2 regions of the Paenibacillus sp. XP01 genome follow, and region 2 is predicted to be linked to the other one. Evidence: riboswitches for the same ligand, from Rfam matches in the RefSeq annotation. Region 2 holds a riboswitch; the other holds the start of a gene.
What was found. A riboswitch is a leader RNA that binds a small molecule or an ion and turns the genes downstream of it on or off. The one in region 2 is predicted to bind glycine.
Positions count from the first base shown of each region.

Region 1: it holds a riboswitch for glycine, as region 2 does, so the genes downstream of both, sdaAB (L-serine ammonia-lyase, iron-sulfur-dependent subunit beta) here and gcvT (glycine cleavage system aminomethyltransferase GcvT) in region 2, are expected to answer to the same signal.

Region 1 covers NZ_CP139481.1:502,824-507,243, reverse strand. The annotation lists gene SNR34_RS02425 (alpha-glycosidase) at 1-848, shown strand, start outside; gene sdaAA (L-serine ammonia-lyase, iron-sulfur-dependent, subunit alpha) at 948-1,880, opposite strand; gene sdaAB (L-serine ammonia-lyase, iron-sulfur-dependent subunit beta) at 1,870-2,559, opposite strand; glycine riboswitch at 2,682-2,780, opposite strand; glycine riboswitch at 2,785-2,913, opposite strand; gene SNR34_RS02410 (PH domain-containing protein) at 3,206-4,420, opposite strand, start outside.
Region 2 covers NZ_CP139481.1:5,429,593-5,434,012, forward strand. The annotation lists gene SNR34_RS24450 (PTS mannitol transporter subunit IIBC) at 1-448, opposite strand, end outside; gene gcvH (glycine cleavage system protein GcvH) at 898-1,290, opposite strand; glycine riboswitch at 1,625-1,742, shown strand; glycine riboswitch at 1,746-1,846, shown strand; gene gcvT (glycine cleavage system aminomethyltransferase GcvT) at 2,032-3,186, shown strand; gene gcvPA (aminomethyl-transferring glycine dehydrogenase subunit GcvPA) at 3,183-4,420, shown strand, end outside.

The DNA.
Region 1 (4,420 bases), 2.0 Mb from region 2:
TCAAGGTCGCGGAGTATTGGATCAAGGATGTCGGAGCGGACGGATGGCGGCTGGACGTGGCCGACGAAGTCAACAATGCGTTCTGGCAGGATTTCCGGCGCGTGGTCAAGCAAGCCAACCCGGATGCCTACATTTTGGGCGAAGTGTGGAACGAAGCTTCGGCATGGCTGCAGGGCGACCAATTCGACGCCGCGATGAATTATCCGTTCACCGAAGCCGTTAACCGCTTTTTTGTGATGGGAAAGATGCATGCGGATCAATTCGTGCATGCCATGGCAAAACAATTGTCCAGATATGTACACCAGGCCAGCGAGGTTGCATTCAACCTGCTGGACAGCCACGATACGCCAAGACTGCTCACGTTGGCTCAAGGGGATAAACGCAAGATGAAGCTGGCAGCCTTGTTCCAGTTCAGCTACATGGGAGCCCCCTGCATCTATTACGGGGATGAAATCGGTCTGGAGGGCGGGGGAGATCCCGAATGCCGCAGATGCATGGAATGGGACGAAGCGAAGCAAGATCGAGAGCTGCTGGACTTCTACAAAACAATCATTGCGCTTCGCCATGCCCATCCCGCCCTGCGTGCGAAAGGCAGCATCCGCTTCCCGCAAGCAAGCCCAGGCGGCAGCCAGCTGGTGCTGGAGCGGCAAAGCGACGAGGAACGCATTCTCGTGTTATTCAACCGCTCCGAAGAAACGGCCATGTTCGAGCTTGAAGCAGGCGAAGGAGAATGGGCCGATTTGTTGGAGAGCGACCACCGGATCGCCCTGGAAGGAGGCACGCTCGCCGTGGAGCTTCCCGCCTATGGATATGCCGTTCTGGGAACCACGCCGCTGAAACCCGAGTAAGTGCCCCATGCTCAAAAAAGCCGATGCGGCTCTTCCTATGGAAGAACTTGCATCGGCTTTTAAATATCGATGAAATCATGGCAATGACACCATTTCCGTCTACTCGGAAGGTTGTTCTTCTCCCGTTTGCAGTTCAGGCTCGGGCGCACGCTTCGCTTTCGGTCTGGCCAGCTTCTCCATCATTTTGCGCCCCGTCGGCGTCTGCGCCAAACCTCCCTGGGCCGTCTCGCGATGCCTGCTCGGCATGGCGCTGCCCACCTCCAGCATCACATCGATCACTTCGTCCGAAGGAATCGCGCTGCGCACGCCAGCCAGGGCCATATCCGCGGCAGCCAGTGCAGTCACGGCACCCAGCCCATTGCGGACGATGCAAGGGATCTCTACTAGCCCGGCCACCGGATCGCAGATCAGGCCCAGCGTATTTTTGAGCGCAAGACCGACTGCATGCACGACCTGCTCCGGCGTGCCTCCGCGCAGCTCCACCATTGCGCCTGCTGCCATGCCAATCGCCGAGCCCACTTCAGCCTGGCAGCCCCCTTCGGCTCCCGAGATGAAGGAATTGTTGGCAATGACGTATCCGATGGCTCCGGCACAGAACAAACCATTGACCAAATGCTCGTCATTCCAGCCAAACCGCTCCTGGGCGCTAATGAACACGCCGGGGATAATGCCGCAGGAACCCGCCGTCGGCGTCGCCACGATGCGTCCCATGGAGGCATTCACCTCGGATACGCACAGCGCATAGGCCATTGCAAGCGCAGAAGCATCACCCGAGCAGGTTTCTCCGCTGCGAATGTACGCGGCCATCTTTTTGCCGTCTCCGCCCGTCAATCCGCTGCGCGAAGTGGTGTCCTCCGTCAGTCCTTTACGCACAGCCTCCTTCATCACCTGATAATATTCCGACATTTGCCGCACAACGTCCGTTTCCGGGACATTGGTTTCCTTTACCTGCTCCTCGACCATAAGCTGCGCAATCGACTTGGATTCGGCCGTGCAGATGGCACTCAGCTCGTGCAAATGTTTAAACCGCATCGTGACCCACCCCTCTCTTCAAATCAATGACCCGAACGTCCAGCATATGTTCCAGGGTACGCAATCGGTTCAGCATCTCCGCGTTTGGCGGACCGTCCATCTCCATCGCCGTCAACGCTTCGCCGTCGCGGGCTTTGCGGTCTACCTGCATGTAACCGATGTTCACGCCGGAGGAACTGACCGTTGACGTCACCGAGGCAAGGACGCCGGCCTTGTCGGAATGGCGCAGGACCAATGTGGGGAATTCGCCGCTGATCTGCACGCGGAAATCGTTCAGCGCGTGCACCGATACGCTGCCGCCGCCGATGGAGGCACCAACCAGCGAGCATTGACGTTCGCCGTGCCACAGTTCGATCTTGACGGTATTCGGATGCGGGGCAGGCAGGCCGCTCGTATAGAATTCGACATCCATTCCGGCTTCTTCCGCATATCGCTCCGCATCCGGAATGCGCGGATCGTCGGTTGCATAGTCGAGAAGGCCGCCGATCAACGCAAGATCGGTGCCATGGCCCTGATACGTATCCGCAAACGAGCCGTACAACGTTAACCGCGCCCGCTCGGGCATAAAGCCGAGCCATTGGCGCGCAATTCGGCCGAGCCTTGCCGCTCCTGCCGTATGTGAACTGGATGGCCCCGTCATAGACGGGCCAATAATTGAAAACACATCTTTGAAACGCATCCTGCACCCCTCCATGTAACTGCCCCGCCGACTCCATCATGTCCGAATCCAAGGCATCCATATTTTCACTATGCTTCCTTATAAACACACCAAAAAGGACAGAGAAGGGCCTTTAGCCCTCTCTCTGTCCTCGATGCCTGAGAGTTTCATGATGTTGGTCGATTGTTCGACCCCATCATTTACCCCTTGGGCGGCGCCATGTCATGGCACACTCTCCAGAGCTGCGTCCAACGATGGTACATTTACCTGAGAGATTAACGTTCGTGCCGGGTGCACGCCGCTTGCTCCTTCGGTGCCCGAAGTGGCCGCATGAATGTTTATTCAGCCTGTCCGGGTCTCTCCCACTCGTCATCATTCGCTATATAGGTCATAATCGATAAGTCATGTTCTTGTTCACACATATTACTTACTCATCTTGGTCATTCATATAACAGATTAAACTTCAACACACTTTATGTCAATAAAATTAACGTATTATTACCATACTCGGACGAGTGCCAGATAAACGGCTGCATGATATCGCAAATCCCGGCTGAGAGGCCAATAATGTTTGGAGACGTTGTACATATATACATTGAGGTTCTACATATATTTATATGCATCCTTTTATGGTATTGTTCAGTGATTAGACAGTCTCCCTATCCAACTAGATCAAGTTCGAAGCCTGTCGAAACCAATCCTTCACGGCATTAGCCTGGTCATGTTCCAGGAAAACCGCTCTAAAGCCGCTTCGATTCACCATAAGCTTGGCCCGAACGGATAGCAAGGACTTGCTTCGCTGTCCGGTCGTGGCAGCGGTGTTCACCGTAACGACATGGGGCCTGCGCATTAATGCCGTTCTGCGGGATATGGTCCGGTGACGAAGCGTCAGCTGCTTGCCTTGAATGCTCATCCCTTCATCCTTGAAGCATCCGTATCCCCAAACGGCACATAAGGGCACGAAGAGAAACAGCAGCGCGCCGGCCTGGCCCAGAAATACGGTTCCCGCCGTTCCCAGCACGGCCGCACCCAGAAGCTTCCAGCGCAGGAACAACCAGCGGGCTCGATCCGGAGGGCGGCTGGCAGGTGTGTGCATTTCGAATTGCGGAACGATTCGGGCAAGCAGCTCATTCACATCGCGAACCGGCAGCAGCGGATGAAGCATCATTTTTTTCTCCATCTCCGAAGTCAAGACATATATCTCCACCTCCGCATAACCAAATGGCTGGCGCAGCAGCCCCTCTTTGACCTCCACAGCCTGTACCTTACGGGGAGAAAACACATGCTTTCTCCGGTCGAGCAGACCGGAAACGATGGCAATGTTTCCGCCTTCCTGCTCCACGGTGAACCCGGCATACTTGATCGTAAACAGCACGGCTGACAAGATCCATGCCAGCAAAAACATGACGGGCACAAGTCCGAGCCACCAAATTACGGGCAGCCGCCCGGCCTGTTCAACCAGGTTGCTGTAAAAGTGATCCGGAAGCAGGTCATCTGCGAATGAATAGACCCCTGCACCGAAAACCACGACAAGCGGCAGATTCATCGTTGTCAGCGCTCCGACAAACAATCTGCCGGCTGACAGGCGCAGCAGAACCTCTCGCTTTACCGGGAATGCTGCCCCCTCCATAAGCTCCACACTCTGTCCGGGAGCTTCTCCCTCTTCGCGGCGAACATGCTCTTCGGACCATGGTGCTGCCGCAGGCGCGTCCTCTCTCTTCACCGCTTCACTTCGCTTCTGATATAACCACCGCTCGATCCGCTCGGCCTCTGTAATTGCCAGAGCGGGAAGCACGCCATCCGCCTCAACGCTGCCCCCCGGCGTCTCAATCTTGAGCTGTGCCAGCCGGAGCATCCGCTGAATCAGGGGCTGTTGCGTCTG
Region 2 (4,420 bases):
TTCCGCCAATAATACCGGCAGAGAAGTTGTTGACCAACATTTCAAAACCGGATTTGATCTTACCTTCAACGGCTTTGTCAAACTGTTTGATGATCCAAGCCGCAAGCGGACCTGCGATCATTGCGCCAAGAAACATCGGAATGTCGCTGCCCACGATGACGCCTATGGTCATAATCGAACCCACGACGCCCCCGCGCGTGCCATGCACCATCGTGCCGCCCGTATAACCGATCAGCAATGGCAGCAAATATTTGATCATCGGATCAACGAGCTGCGCAAAATCGGCGTTAGGGAACCAACCCTTCGGTATGAATAAAGCCGTGATCAAGCCCCATGCGATAAATGCACCCATGTTCGGCATAACCATGCCGCTCAGGAAACGTCCGAACTTTTGCACGCCTACCCGCAGTCCTTCGGCTTTCCCGGACTTTGCGTCCACTGAACTCATATTGATAACCTCCTCAACATGTTAAACCTTGACTCGACTGAACATATCAACACGCAGTTCAGATGAATAAAGGTACAAATCCTGTATTCGTGATTTTCAAGTTCATACTAAATGAAAACGGTATCCCTTACAACGAAATGAAAATCAACTCCCGTCATGAACGTTGATGACAAGATTTAAATTGGATCTGTTTTGCGTTGTCGCAAGTTCAACAGCAACGTACCAATTCCTTCTATGTATCATGCCCAATCATAGCCCTGGCTTATTAAAACAAGAATGCATAATATAAAAAAACAGTGTTTTTTAAGAGGCACAAGAGGTACACCCTTTCAAACTTTCCCCTTAAACAACGCAAAAAAGCCAAGCGGCAGCTTGGCCGCATCGGCTTTTCAAACCCATGAAATATACACTTTTATTTTCAGTAATAATACGTAAATTAGTGCAAACGATTATTCTTCGGTATGCTTCCGGTAGGCATCCGCGTCCAGCAGCCCTGACAGCGCCACGCTCAAATCGCCGTCCACGCGAATTTCAACCATCCAGCCTTCTTCATAAGGAGAAGTGTTGACCAGCTCCGGCGCCTCTTGCAGCGCCTCGTTTACGGCCACAACGATTCCTCCCACGGGCGCAAACAGATCCGAAACCGTCTTTACGGATTCGATCGTTCCAATGCCTGCCTCCGCTTGCACATTCGAGTCAAGGTCAGGCAGTTCAACAAACACAATGTCACCCAGCTGATGCTGCGCGAATTCGGTTATGCCTATACGCACAGTATTTTCACCGACGGTTTGCACCCATTCGTGTTCTTCACTGTACAGGAAATCGTTTCTCAATTCGCTCATTTGGTTATCCGCCTCGCTTTTTCATTAGTGGAGTGCATGCGTTCCTTGACCTTCCCTTTTTCCCAAAACATAGCGTATGACATGTCGGCCATAAATGTCAATATACCTAACAATATATTCTTTTCACCCTCCAAAAAGTGACATCCTTTTTATAGGCATTCAATCATATACTGGATATGGAATCGCTACCTTGTCGGAAACACGAACATTAAAAGGGCGAAAAAAAATAAATATTCGCTTTTATTCTCTATTCTTATGATATAGTTCTTGACACAAATAGCTTTAACGCGTTTTAATTGAGGTGAGAAACAACTGACAGAAGCAATATTCGCGGATGAACGTAAAGGGAGAGATCACCCCGTCCCGCTTCGGGATCGTGTGGTGGCGCCGAAGGAGTAAACCCCCGACAAGCGGCGGGTGAATCTCTCAGGCAAAAGGACTTTTACGGGACGCAACTCTGGAGAGCATCCATTCGCCCAAGAAGGGCGTTTTGATCACCCAAGGGGAAACCTGACGCAATCTGCGACGGGGTAACTCTCAGGTACCAAGGACAGAGCCCAGGAATTCAGCATGCTGCCGCATGCCGGTTCTTTGGCCTGTCCTTTTCCTTTTTCCCCAAAAAACGAAAACAGTGCATAAGAATCCTGCATAAGGCAGCTTCCTCATGACGTATAGACCATCCCTTTTCCGCGGTTTCGTTTCACATTCGGCCCGTCTGGCGGCCTACAACGAGGTGATATGATGTCCGATTTGTTAAGAACTCCTCTCTTCCCGCATTATCAGCAATTCGAAGGCATGCGCTGCATCGATTTTGGCGGCTGGGAACTGCCCGTGCAGTTCAGCGGCATCCAGAAAGAGCATGAGGCCGTGCGCGAACGCGCAGGATTGTTTGATGTATCCCACATGGGTGAATTCATAGTCCAAGGCGAACAAGCCGAGGCCTTTTTGCAGCAAATGACGACCAATGACGTGACATTGCTGGTTCCCGGGCAAGCCCAGTACACATTGATGTGTTATCCGAGTGGCGGGGTCGTCGATGACCTGCTCATCTACAAACTGGAAGAACAGCGCTATATGCTGGTCGTCAACGCCTCCAATATCGAAAAGGATTGGGTATGGCTGCAAGAGCACATCATTGTCGGTGTTGAGATGAGCAACGTATCCGAAGAGACCGCGCTTTTGGCGCTGCAAGGCCCGCTGGCTGCCGATATTCTGGCCAAAGTCACAACGGGTACGAATCTCGGCGACATCGAGCCGTTCCGGTTTGTCCGCGATGCCGACGTATGCGGCGTTACGCTCCTGCTCTCGCGCACGGGTTACACGGGCGAAGATGGATTCGAGCTCTACGTCCCGGCCGATCAGGCCGCCCGGATCTGGGAAGGACTGCTGCAAGCCGGAGCAACGCACGGACTGATTCCTGCCGGACTTGGCGCAAGGGATACGCTGCGCTTTGAAGCAAGATTGCCGTTGTACGGACAAGAGCTGTCCGCGACCATTTCTCCGCTTGAAGCCGGGCTTGGCATGTTCGTGAAATGGAATGCCGGACCGTTTATCGGTCAGGAAGCGCTGCTGCAGCAAAAGAACGAAGGCCCTGCTCGCAAGCTGGTTGGCATTGAAGTGCTGGAGCGCGGAATTCCCCGGCCGCACTATCCGATCTATGCGGATGGCGTACAGATCGGCGAAGTGACGACCGGCACCCAATCCCCTACGCTGAAGCGCAATCTGGGGCTCGCCCTGATCGACAGCAGGCATGCTGCGCTGGGTACTCCGCTTGAGATCGGGATTCGCGGCAAAACATTGAAAGCCGAGGTCGTCAAAACCCCTTTTTACAAACGGACGCGCGCACCAAAGACACCTGATGCAAAAGAGACCATCCAAGGAGCTGATCTAACATGACCAAGCACCGTTACATCCCGATGACCGAGCAGGATCAGAACGCCATGCTGGCAACGGTTGGCGTGGATACGATCGACGACCTGTTCCGCGACATTCCCGAAGACATTCGTTTCCAGGGCGAACTGCCCATTTCTTCCCGGCTCGACGAACACGCGCTGAGTCGCCATATGGCCAAACAGGCCGGAGCTAACGCCCATTTCGATACACACGCCAGCTTTCTTGGCGCCGGCATTTACGATCATCACATTCCTTCCGTCATCAATCACGTCATCTCGCGATCCGAATTTTACACAGCTTACACACCATATCAACCGGAAATCAGCCAAGGGGAGCTGCAAGCGATCTTTGAATTCCAGTCATACATCTGTGAGTTGACCGGCATGGCCGTTGCCAATGCCAGCATGTATGACGGCGCTACAGCCTTTGCGGAAGCCGGGAATCTGGCTGCTGCGGCCACCCGCCGCAAGCAGCTGATCATGTCCAGCACAGTGCACCCCGAGTCCCGCCAAGTCCTGAAAGCATATGCTCACGGCCTGAATCTGGAGATCGTCGAAATTGGCCACAAAGACGGCGTGACCGACTGGGATGCCCTGCAAGCCGCCGTATCTGTGGACACCGCTGCCGTCATGATTCAAAGCCCCAACTTCTTCGGAGCTCTGGAACATGTAAAACAGGCCGCAGACCTCGTGCATGCGCACAAAGGCCTGCTCGTCGTTAGCGCGAACCCGCTGTCGCTTGGCCTGCTTGAAGCTCCCGGCAAGCTTGGCGCCGACATCGTCGTCGGCGACGCGCAGCCGCTTGGCATCGCCGCTTCGCTCGGCGGACCGACTTGCGGATATTTCGCCGTATCCCAGGCTCACATGCGCCGCATTCCCGGACGCATCGTCGGCCAGACGACCGACCGCAGCGGCAAACGCGGTTTTGTGCTGACGCTGCAAGCCCGCGAGCAGCACATTCGCCGCGAGAAGGCGACGTCCAACATCTGCTCGAATCAAGCGCTGCTTGCCCTGAGCGCCTCCGTCTACATGTCCACCATGGGCAGACAAGGAATGATCGACGTGGCCGACCTGAATGTTCAGAAGAGCCATTATGCCCGCCGGATTCTGCAAGCCATTCCGGGCGTGAGCATTGCATTTTCCACACCTACGTTTAATGAATTTGTCATTCGGCTGCCGGAAGGAACGAATATCGAAGCACTGCAGTTGAAATGGCTCAAGGAAGGTTTTATCGGCGG